DNA from 3 places in the Staphylococcus sp. FSL K6-0223 genome. Region 2 is predicted to be linked to each of the others. Evidence: riboswitches for the same ligand, from Rfam matches in the RefSeq annotation. Region 2 holds a riboswitch; each other region holds the start of a gene.
The links. Region 2 has a riboswitch for lysine ahead of MHI13_RS11630 (amino acid permease). Riboswitches for the same ligand answer to the same signal wherever they lie in the genome.
Positions count from the first base shown of each region.

Region 1: it holds a riboswitch for lysine, as region 2 does, so the genes downstream of both, MHI13_RS12995 (aspartate kinase) here and MHI13_RS11630 (amino acid permease) in region 2, are expected to answer to the same signal.
Region 3: it holds a riboswitch for lysine, as region 2 does, so the genes downstream of both, MHI13_RS06655 (aspartate kinase) here and MHI13_RS11630 (amino acid permease) in region 2, are expected to answer to the same signal.

Region 1 is NZ_JBBOYX010000002.1:420,487-423,779, reverse strand. It holds gene MHI13_RS13000 (ABC-F family ATP-binding cassette domain-containing protein) at 1-1,000, shown strand, start outside; lysine riboswitch at 1,213-1,389, shown strand; gene MHI13_RS12995 (aspartate kinase) at 1,475-2,677, shown strand; gene MHI13_RS12990 (aspartate-semialdehyde dehydrogenase) at 2,746-3,293, shown strand, end outside.
Region 2 is NZ_JBBOYX010000002.1:127,312-130,604, forward strand. It holds gene thrS (threonine--tRNA ligase) at 1-1,521, shown strand, start outside; lysine riboswitch at 1,571-1,746, shown strand; gene MHI13_RS11630 (amino acid permease) at 1,967-3,293, shown strand, end outside.
Region 3 is NZ_JBBOYX010000001.1:1,335,775-1,339,067, reverse strand. It holds gene MHI13_RS06660 (ABC-F family ATP-binding cassette domain-containing protein) at 1-1,109, shown strand, start outside; lysine riboswitch at 1,382-1,557, shown strand; gene MHI13_RS06655 (aspartate kinase) at 1,635-2,840, shown strand; gene MHI13_RS06650 (aspartate-semialdehyde dehydrogenase) at 2,900-3,293, shown strand, end outside.

The DNA of each region.
Region 1 (3,293 bases), 290 kb from region 2:
TACAGTTATTGTTGTATCCCACGACCGTCACTTCTTAAATAACGTATGTACGCACATTGCTGACTTAGATTACGGTAAGATTAAACTATATGTAGGTAACTATGATTTTTGGTATCAATCAAGTCAGTTAGCCCAAAAAATGGCTCAAGAACAAAATAAGAAAAAAGAAGAAAAAATTAAGGAATTACAAGATTTCATTGCACGATTCTCTGCGAATGCTTCTAAATCAAAACAAGCTACAAGTCGTAAGAAACAATTAGAAAAAATTGAATTAGATGATATTCAACCATCTTCAAGAAGATATCCATATGTTAAATTTACTCCTGAACGTGAAATTGGAAATGATTTATTAACTGTTGAAAATCTATCTAAAACAATTGACGGCGAAAAAGTATTAGATAATGTTTCATTCACAATGAATCCTAACGATAAAGCTATTTTAATTGGTGATAGTGAGATTGCCAAAACAACATTGCTTAAAATTTTAGCTGGTGAAATGGAACCAGATGAAGGAACATTTAAATGGGGTGTGACTACTTCCCTTAGCTACTTCCCTAAAGATAATTCAGAGTTCTTTGATGGTGTCGACATGAACTTAGTTGATTGGTTAAGACAATATGCGCCTGAAGATGAACAAACTGAAACATTTTTACGTGGTTTCTTAGGTCGTATGCTATTTAGCGGAGAAGAAGTTAAGAAGAAGGCAAGTGTTCTATCCGGTGGCGAAAAAGTTCGTTGTATGTTAAGTAAAATGATGTTATCAAGTGCTAACGTTTTATTACTAGACGAACCTACAAACCATTTAGACCTAGAAAGTATCACTGCAGTTAATGATGGATTGAAATCATTTAAAGGTTCTATCATCTTCACTTCATATGACTTCGAGTTCATCAATACAATTGCAAACCGTGTTATTGATTTAAATCAACCAGGTGGTTTATCTAAAGAAGTTCCTTATGAAGAATATCTTCAAGAAATTGGTGTTTTACAAAATAGTTAATAAATTTTCTTTTACTCTAGAGCATCTTCATGATTCTCTAGAGTTTTTCTTTTGGAAATTGATATTTAAGCAATCAATAATAAAGTTTTATTTATAATAAATCACAAATTGTGTTATCTTACTCTTAAATTTTCAGTATATTTTTAAAAATCTAACATATTGGTTTACAGAGATATACACTCTATGTATAATAAACTCATATCAATTGAATAAGATTTTGATGAGGAGCATCAATCATGAGTAAATTTTAGTATTTTGTCTGCTAACAACTAATTTTGAAAGGGTGCGATGCCGAAACAATTCATAATAGCAGTTATGAGTCGTTGGACTTTTTGGTTAAGAGCTGAAAGTTTGTCATTATTACTAAATAATGGAGTGCATCACTTGTACATAAATGTAGAGCAAGTTCGCGCATTCCGAACTTGTTCTTTTTTTATATCGTGTGAGCCTCCCCTAATTTTAGGAGGACTGAAATTGAACAGAAGTGTTTTGAAATTTGGCGGGTCTTCCGTCAGTGATTTTACAAAGATAAAAAATATTGCTGAAATGCTTAAAACACGAGTTGAACAGGGAGAAGAATTAATCGTTGTAGTTAGTGCAATGGGTAAAACAACTGATCAATTAATGGAAAATGTGTCAACGTTGACATCTACACCTAAAGATCAAGAACTTGCCCTACTACTTACTACGGGTGAACAACAGACAGTCTCCTATCTTTCAATGGTACTTAATGATATTGGTGTAAAAGCCAAAGCAATGACTGGATACCAAGCAGGTATTAAAACGATTGGTCATCATTTGAAAAGTAAAATTGCAGAGATTAATCCAGATACATTTAATCAAGCATTTGAAAATAACGATGTACTGGTAGTAGCTGGTTTCCAAGGTATAAATGATGAGTTTGAGCTTACTACTTTAGGTCGTGGAGGTTCTGATACTACTGCAGTGGCTCTAGCAGCAAGTAACCAAATCCCTTGCGAGATTTATACTGACGTTGATGGAGTTTATGCAACAGATCCAAGAATATTAAGTCATGCTAAGCGTTTAGAATACGTGTCATATGAAGAAATGATGGAAATGAGTGCGCTTGGTGCTGGAGTACTTGAAACTAGAAGTGTTGAACTTGCTAAAAACTATGAAATCCCCCTTTATTTAGGGAGAACTTTATCAAATGTGAAAGGAACGTGGATTATGTCTAGATCAGATTTATTAGAGAAAAAAGCTGTTACAGGAGTAGCTTTAGATACGCATATGATGCACGTCACAATTAGTTATCCCCTACCTGACAATCGATTATTAACTCAGTTATTTACTAAATTAGAGGAAGGTTCTGTCAATGTCGATATGATTTCGCAAATCGTTAATCTCGAAGGATTACAGCTATCATTTTCGATTAAAGATAGTGACGTTAATCAAATTTCATCTATATTGGAAAATCTATCCACTCACTTTGAAGCCTTAGATTATAAAATCAATGAAGAATACGTCAAAATTTCGTTAATTGGATCAGGTATGAGAGATATGTCTGGAGTAGCATCTAAAGCATTTATCACTTTAATCAATTCTGAAATTCCATTCTATCAAACAACGACTTCAGAAATTAGTATTTCATATGTTATTGATGCAGAAAATGGTCAAAGAGCGGTAGAAGAATTATATAACGCATTCGATATCTAAAATTGATATGATATATTTATAAAGAATTTTCTTAAAATTAACAATATTACAAATGGAGTGACTTTATTATGACAAGATTAGCAGTAGCCGGAGCAACAGGATTAGTAGGAACAAAAATGTTAGAAACATTGGATCGTAAGAATATTCCTTTCGATGAATTAGTACTCTTTTCATCAGCACGTTCAGCGGGTAAGGAAGTAGAATTCCAAGGACAAACATATACTGTTCAAGAGTTAACAGATGAAGCAGCAAGTGAACACTTCGACTACGTGTTAATGAGTGCTGGTGGAGGTACAAGTGAACATTTCGCCCCACTATTTGAACAAGCAGGTGCTATCGTCATTGATAACTCTAGTCAATGGAGAATGACCGAAGATGTAGATTTAATTGTTCCCGAAGTGAATGAACCTAAACTAACTCGTGGCATTATTGCTAATCCTAACTGTTCAACAATTCAATCCGTAGTGCCACTTAAAATTTTACAAGATGCATATGGCTTAAAACGTGTTGCTTATACAACATATCAAGCGGTTTCAGGCTCAGGTATCAAGGGTAAAAGAGATTTATCTGAGGGGCCTAATGGAAAAGTTCCTGAAGCGTACCCTCACCCTATCTA
Region 2 (3,293 bases):
GTTGTAAGTAGGGATGAAGCGAAAGAATTCTTCAAAGATGATCCATATAAATTAGAACTTATTGATGCAATTCCAGAAGATGAGAGCGTTACTTTATACTCACAAGGTGAATTCACTGATTTATGTCGTGGTGTACATGTACCTTCGACTTCTAAGATAAAAGAGTTTAAATTACTATCAACTGCAGGTGCTTATTGGCGTGGTGATAGTAACAATAAAATGTTACAACGTATATACGGAACTGCGTTTTTTGATAAAAAGGATTTAAAAGCGCATTTACAAATGCTTGAAGAACGTCGTGAAAGAGATCACCGCAAAATCGGTAAAGATTTAGAATTATTTACTAATAGCCAACTTGTTGGTGCTGGATTACCTTTATGGTTACCAAATGGCGCTACAATCAGACGTGAAATTGAACGCTATATTGTAGATAAAGAAGTGAGCATGGGATATGACCATGTATATACTCCAGTATTAGCAAATGTTGATTTATATAAAACTTCTGGTCACTGGGATCATTACCAAGATGACATGTTTCCACCTATGAAATTAGATGAAACTGAAGAAATGGTATTAAGACCAATGAACTGTCCACACCATATGATGATTTATAATAATAAACCACACTCTTACCGAGAACTACCAATCCGTATTGCGGAATTAGGTACTATGCATAGATATGAAGCAAGTGGTGCAGTTTCAGGTTTACAACGTGTTCGTGGAATGACTCTTAACGATTCTCATATATTTGTGAGACCAGATCAAATTAAAGAAGAGTTCAAAAGAGTAGTCAATATGATTCAAGAAGTTTATGAAGACTTCGGTTTTAAGGATTACACTTTCAGATTAAGTTACAGAGACCCAGAAGATAAAGAAAAATATATGGATGATGATGAAATGTGGAATAAAGCTGAATCAATGCTCAAAGAAGCAGTTGATGAAATGGGTCTACCATATGTAGAAGCTATTGGTGAAGCGGCATTTTATGGTCCTAAACTTGATGTTCAAGTTAAAACTGCAATGGGTAAAGAAGAAACTTTATCTACTGCGCAGCTTGATTTCTTACTACCTGAACGTTTTGAACTCACTTATATTGGTAGTGATGGTGAACAACATAGACCAGTAGTTATTCACCGAGGTGTTGTTTCTACAATGGAACGTTTCGTCGCATTCCTTACTGAAGAAACTAAAGGAGCTTTCCCAACATGGTTAGCACCAAAACAAGTCGAAATCATTCCAGTTAATGTAGATTTACATTATGATTACGCCCGCCAATTACAAGATGAACTTAAATCGCAAGGCGTTCGTGTTGAGATTGATGATCGTAATGAAAAAATGGGTTATAAAATTCGTGAAGCGCAAATGCAAAAAATACCATACCAAATTGTTGTAGGAGATAAAGAAGTAGAAAATAATGAAGTCAATGTAAGACAATATGGTTCCCAAGATCAAGAAACACTTGAAAAAGATGAATTTATTTGGAATTTGGTTGATGAAATTCGTTTAAAAAAACATAGATAACCTTGAAAAGATAGGTCGTATCATGTATATTACAGATGAATGAAATAAAATTAGAGTTAGAGGTTGCATCTTTAATTAGTAACTAGTCAGAAGTCGTATGGGACATGTGTTGAATTAGTGAAAGGTAACGATGCCGAAACAATTGTAAAACCATAATTTATAATTGTTGGGACAGTTTTCGACAAGAAGCTGTACTGTCACAGAATGTGATGTGCTACCTTATATAGATAAAACCTAAGTGGTTGCATATCTTAAAGGTATGTAACCACTTTTTATTTTCGTATTGTGTAGTATTTAGTTTAATAAATGATTTAGTGCTGTTATTGTTACAAAGTTTGTTGCTTATAAATTTTTTAATCAAACTTTCATATTTAAAATATATATTTATTACACAAAGAGAAAAATAGTTACATGTTAGCCTCTAAGACAAGGAAAGGGAGCTTCTATGAGTAAAAAAGAAAATCAAAATGACGGTGTCCAAAGAGGATTAAAAGACCGTCATATTTCAATGATCGCTATAGGCGGTTGTATTGGTACAGGTCTATTCATGACATCTGGTGGTGCTATTCATGATGCTGGTGCGTTAGGTGCTTTAATTGCTTATGCAATTATTGGTGCAATGGTATTCTTCCTGATGACATCTCTTGGGGAAATGGCTACTTATTTACCAGTTTCTGGTTCATTTAGTACATATGCTACACGCTTTGTTGATCCATCACTGGGATTTGCATTAGGTTGGAACTATTGGTTTAACTGGGTAATAACTGTTGCTGCTGATGTTACCATTGCTGCACAGGTTATACAGTATTGGTCACCTATGCAAGGTATACCAGCGTGGGTTTGGAGTTGTATCTTTTTAGTAATTATATTTGCCCTAAATTCTTTATCAGTGAGAATTTATGGTGAAAGTGAATATTGGTTCGCTTTAATAAAAGTAATAACTGTAGTTATATTTATTGTCATTGGTTTATTAACAATTGTTGGAATTATGGGTGGTAAATACGTCGGTTTTGATACATTTACCAAAGGTGATGGTCCTATTCTAGGTGGAAATTTAGGTGGTAGCCTATTATCAATTTTAGGAGTATTCCTTGTTGCAGGTTTCTCATTTCAAGGAACAGAATTAATAGGTATCACAGCTGGTGAGTCTGAAAATCCAGAAAGAGCCGTCCCTAAAGCGATTAAGCAAGTGTTTTGGCGTATCTTATTATTTTACATTCTAGCAATATTCATTATAGGTATGTTAATTCCTTATGATAGTAAGTCTCTAATGGGCGGTGGAGATAGCATTTCTACTTCTCCATTTACACTTGTGTTCAAAAATGCTGGTCTTGCTTTTGCAGCATCATTTATGAACGCCGTTATATTAACGTCTGTTTTATCTGCTGGTAACTCAGGAATGTATGCATCAACTCGTATGTTATATTCAATGAGTAAAGACAAATTAGCATTTTCTTCTTTTGGTAAGACTAACAAAAGTGGCGTACCTTATTTATCATTAATTGCTACTGGTGTACTTGTTGTAATCATCTTTGCTTTACAGCATATAAGTGGAGATGCATATGAATATATTGTTGCAGCTAGTGGTATGACAGGGTTTATCGCTTGGGTAGGTATAGCAATAAGTCACTATAGATTCAGACGAGCATTTGATAAACAAGATTATGATAAAAGTAAACTTAAATATAAGGCTAAGCTGTTCCCATTTGGCCCTATATTTGCAGGTATATTATGTATAATTGTTATCATCGGACAAGATGTAGACTTTATAA
Region 3 (3,293 bases), on a different contig from region 2:
TGGCACAAAGTTTATTTGGAGATCCAGATGTTTTATTACTCGATGAGCCTACCAATGGTCTTGATATTCCTGCCATTAGTTGGTTAGAAGATTTCTTAATTAACTTTGAAAATACTGTCATTGTAGTATCTCATGATCGTCATTTCTTAAATAATGTATGTACACATATTGCAGATTTAGATTTTGGTAAAATCAAAGTCTATGTTGGTAACTATGATTTTTGGTATCAATCAAGTCAACTTGCTCAAAAAATGGCTCAAGAACAAAACAAGAAAAAAGAAGAAAAAATCAAAGAATTACAAGACTTCATTGCTCGTTTCTCTGCGAATGCGTCAAAATCAAAACAAGCAACAAGTCGTAAGAAGCAATTAGAAAAAATTGAACTTGATGATATTCAACCATCTTCAAGACGTTATCCTTATGTGAAATTCACCCCAGAAAGAGAAATTGGTAATGATTTATTAGTAGTTGATGGTATCTCAAAAACAATTGAGGGTGAAAAAGTTTTAGATAATATTTCATTCACTATGAATCCAAATGATAAAGCTATTTTAATTGGCGATAGTGAAATTGCTAAAACTACCCTATTAAAAATACTTGCTGGTGAAATGGAACCAGATGAAGGTTCATTTAAATGGGGAGTGACAACTTCATTAAGCTATTTCCCTAAAGATAATTCTGATTTCTTCGAAGGCGTAGATATGAATTTAGTTGAATGGTTACGTCAATATGCTCCTGAAGATGAACAAACTGAAACATTTTTACGCGGTTTCTTAGGACGTATGCTATTTAGCGGTGAAGAAGTTAAGAAAAAAGCAAGTGTATTATCAGGTGGAGAGAAAGTACGTTGTATGTTAAGTAAAATGATGCTTTCAAGTGCCAATGTTTTACTACTTGATGAGCCAACGAACCATCTTGATTTAGAAAGCATTACAGCTGTTAACGATGGATTAGCTTCATTCAAAGGATCAATTATCTTTACTTCATATGACTTTGAATTTATTAACACAATCGCTAATCGCGTGATTGATTTAAACCAACCAGGTAGTTTATCTAAAGAATTGCCATATGAAGAATATCTAAAAGAAATTGGTGTGTTACAAAATTAAAATAATAGGATTTTAATAAAGCATCTTCTATTTTTAAAATTTAGAATATGCATAACACTGTCGCTAAATAACGAACTTTAGCGACAGTTTTTTTATAAAATACTATTATTTTCGAATTATTGTTATTATTTATACAAATTACTTATTATTACTATCTCTTTTCTTTAACAGTAATATTACTTCAATAATTTTCAGTTTATTTCAAAAAATCACAATAATCGGTTTACAGTTAAAAGGTGCTTATGTATAATTAAAAACATAGTAATTGAATAAGAAATTGATGAGGCGCATCAATCATTAGTATATATTAGAACACTGTCTGCCACGGCTAATATAGAAAGGGTGCGATGCCGAAACGAATTGCAACCGCAGTAAGCGTTCGTTGGACTTTGTGGTTAAGAGCTGAGAGTTTGTCATTATTATTTAATAATGGAGTGCATCACTTGTATATAAATTACGAGCAAGTTCGCACATTCCGAACTTGCTCTTTTTTATGACGTGTGCCCCTAAATTCTAGGAGGTAAAATCTTGAAACGACGTGTTTTGAAGTTCGGTGGTTCATCTGTCGCCGATTTTACAAAGATAAAAAATATTGCAGAAATGCTTAAACGCCGTGTAGATGACGGTGAACAACTTATTGTTGTCGTAAGTGCTATGGGCAAAACAACAGATCAATTAATGGAAAATGTTTCTCATCTTACAACAACTCCAAAAGATGAAGAACTTGCTCTATTATTAACAACTGGTGAACAACAAACAGTTTCTTATTTGTCGATGGTATTAAATGATATTGGCGTAAGTGCTAGAGCTATGACTGGATATCAAGCAGGTATCAAAACAGTAGGTCATCATTTAAAAAGTCGAATTGCAGAAATTAATCCTGAAACATTTAATAAGGAATTTAAAGACAAGGATGTTTTAGTTGTAGCAGGTTTCCAAGGAGTGAACGACGAATTAGAGTTAACTACACTTGGTCGTGGTGGTTCAGATACGACTGCTGTTGCATTAGCAGCTAGTAATCAAATCCCTTGTGAAATTTACACTGATGTTGATGGCGTTTATGCTACTGATCCAAGAATTTTGAGTGAGGCAAAACGTTTAGATTATGTGTCTTATGAAGAAATGATGGAAATGAGTGCTTTAGGTGCTGGTGTGTTAGAAACAAGAAGTGTAGAACTTGCTAAAAATTATGATATCCCCTTGTATTTAGGTAGAACGTTATCAAATGTGAAAGGAACATGGATTATGCCAAGAACAGAAATATTAGAAAAAAAAGCCGTAACTGGAGTTGCATTAGATACACATATGATGCATGTAACAATTAGTTACCCTCTTCCAGATAATCGCCTTCTAACTCAATTATTTACTGCTTTAGATGAAGGTTCAGTTAATGTGGATATGATTTCTCAAATCGTAAATGTTGAAGGTTTACAACTATCTTTTTCTATTAAAGATAGTGATGTACAACAAATTTCAAGTATCTTAGAGGAACTTTCTACAACATTTGATGCTTTAGATTATAAAATTAATGAAGCTTACGTCAAAATTTCGTTAATTGGTTCAGGAATGCGTGATATGTCTGGTGTAGCTTCAAAAGCATTTATTACGTTAATTAATTCTAATATTCCATTTTATCAAACAACAACTTCTGAAATTAGTATTTCTTATGTTATTGATGCAGAAAATGGAAATAAAGCGGTTGAAGTTCTATACGATGCTTTTGATATTTAAACTTAAGTTAAAATAAGTAATTCAAAATTCAATTAATATTTAAATGGAGTGATTCTTTTATGACAAGATTAGCAGTAGTTGGAGCAACAGGATTAGTCGGAACAAAAATGTTAGAAACAATTGATCGTAAACATATCCAATTTGATGAGTTGGTATTATTCTCATCAGCAAGATCAGCAGGTAAAGAAATTGAGTTTCAAGGGAAAACATATACAGTTCAAGAACTTACAGAAGAAGCAGCAAGTGAAAAATTTGATTACGTGCTAATGAGTGCAGGTGGCGGAACAAGTAAACAATTTGCCCCTATTTTCGAAAAAGCTGGAGCAATTGTTATTGATAATTCAAGTCAATGGCGTATGACAAACGATGTGGATTTAATTGTACCAGAAGTTAACCAACCAGAATTTAAACGTGGTATCATTGCTAATCCTAACTGCTCAACAATTCAGTCGG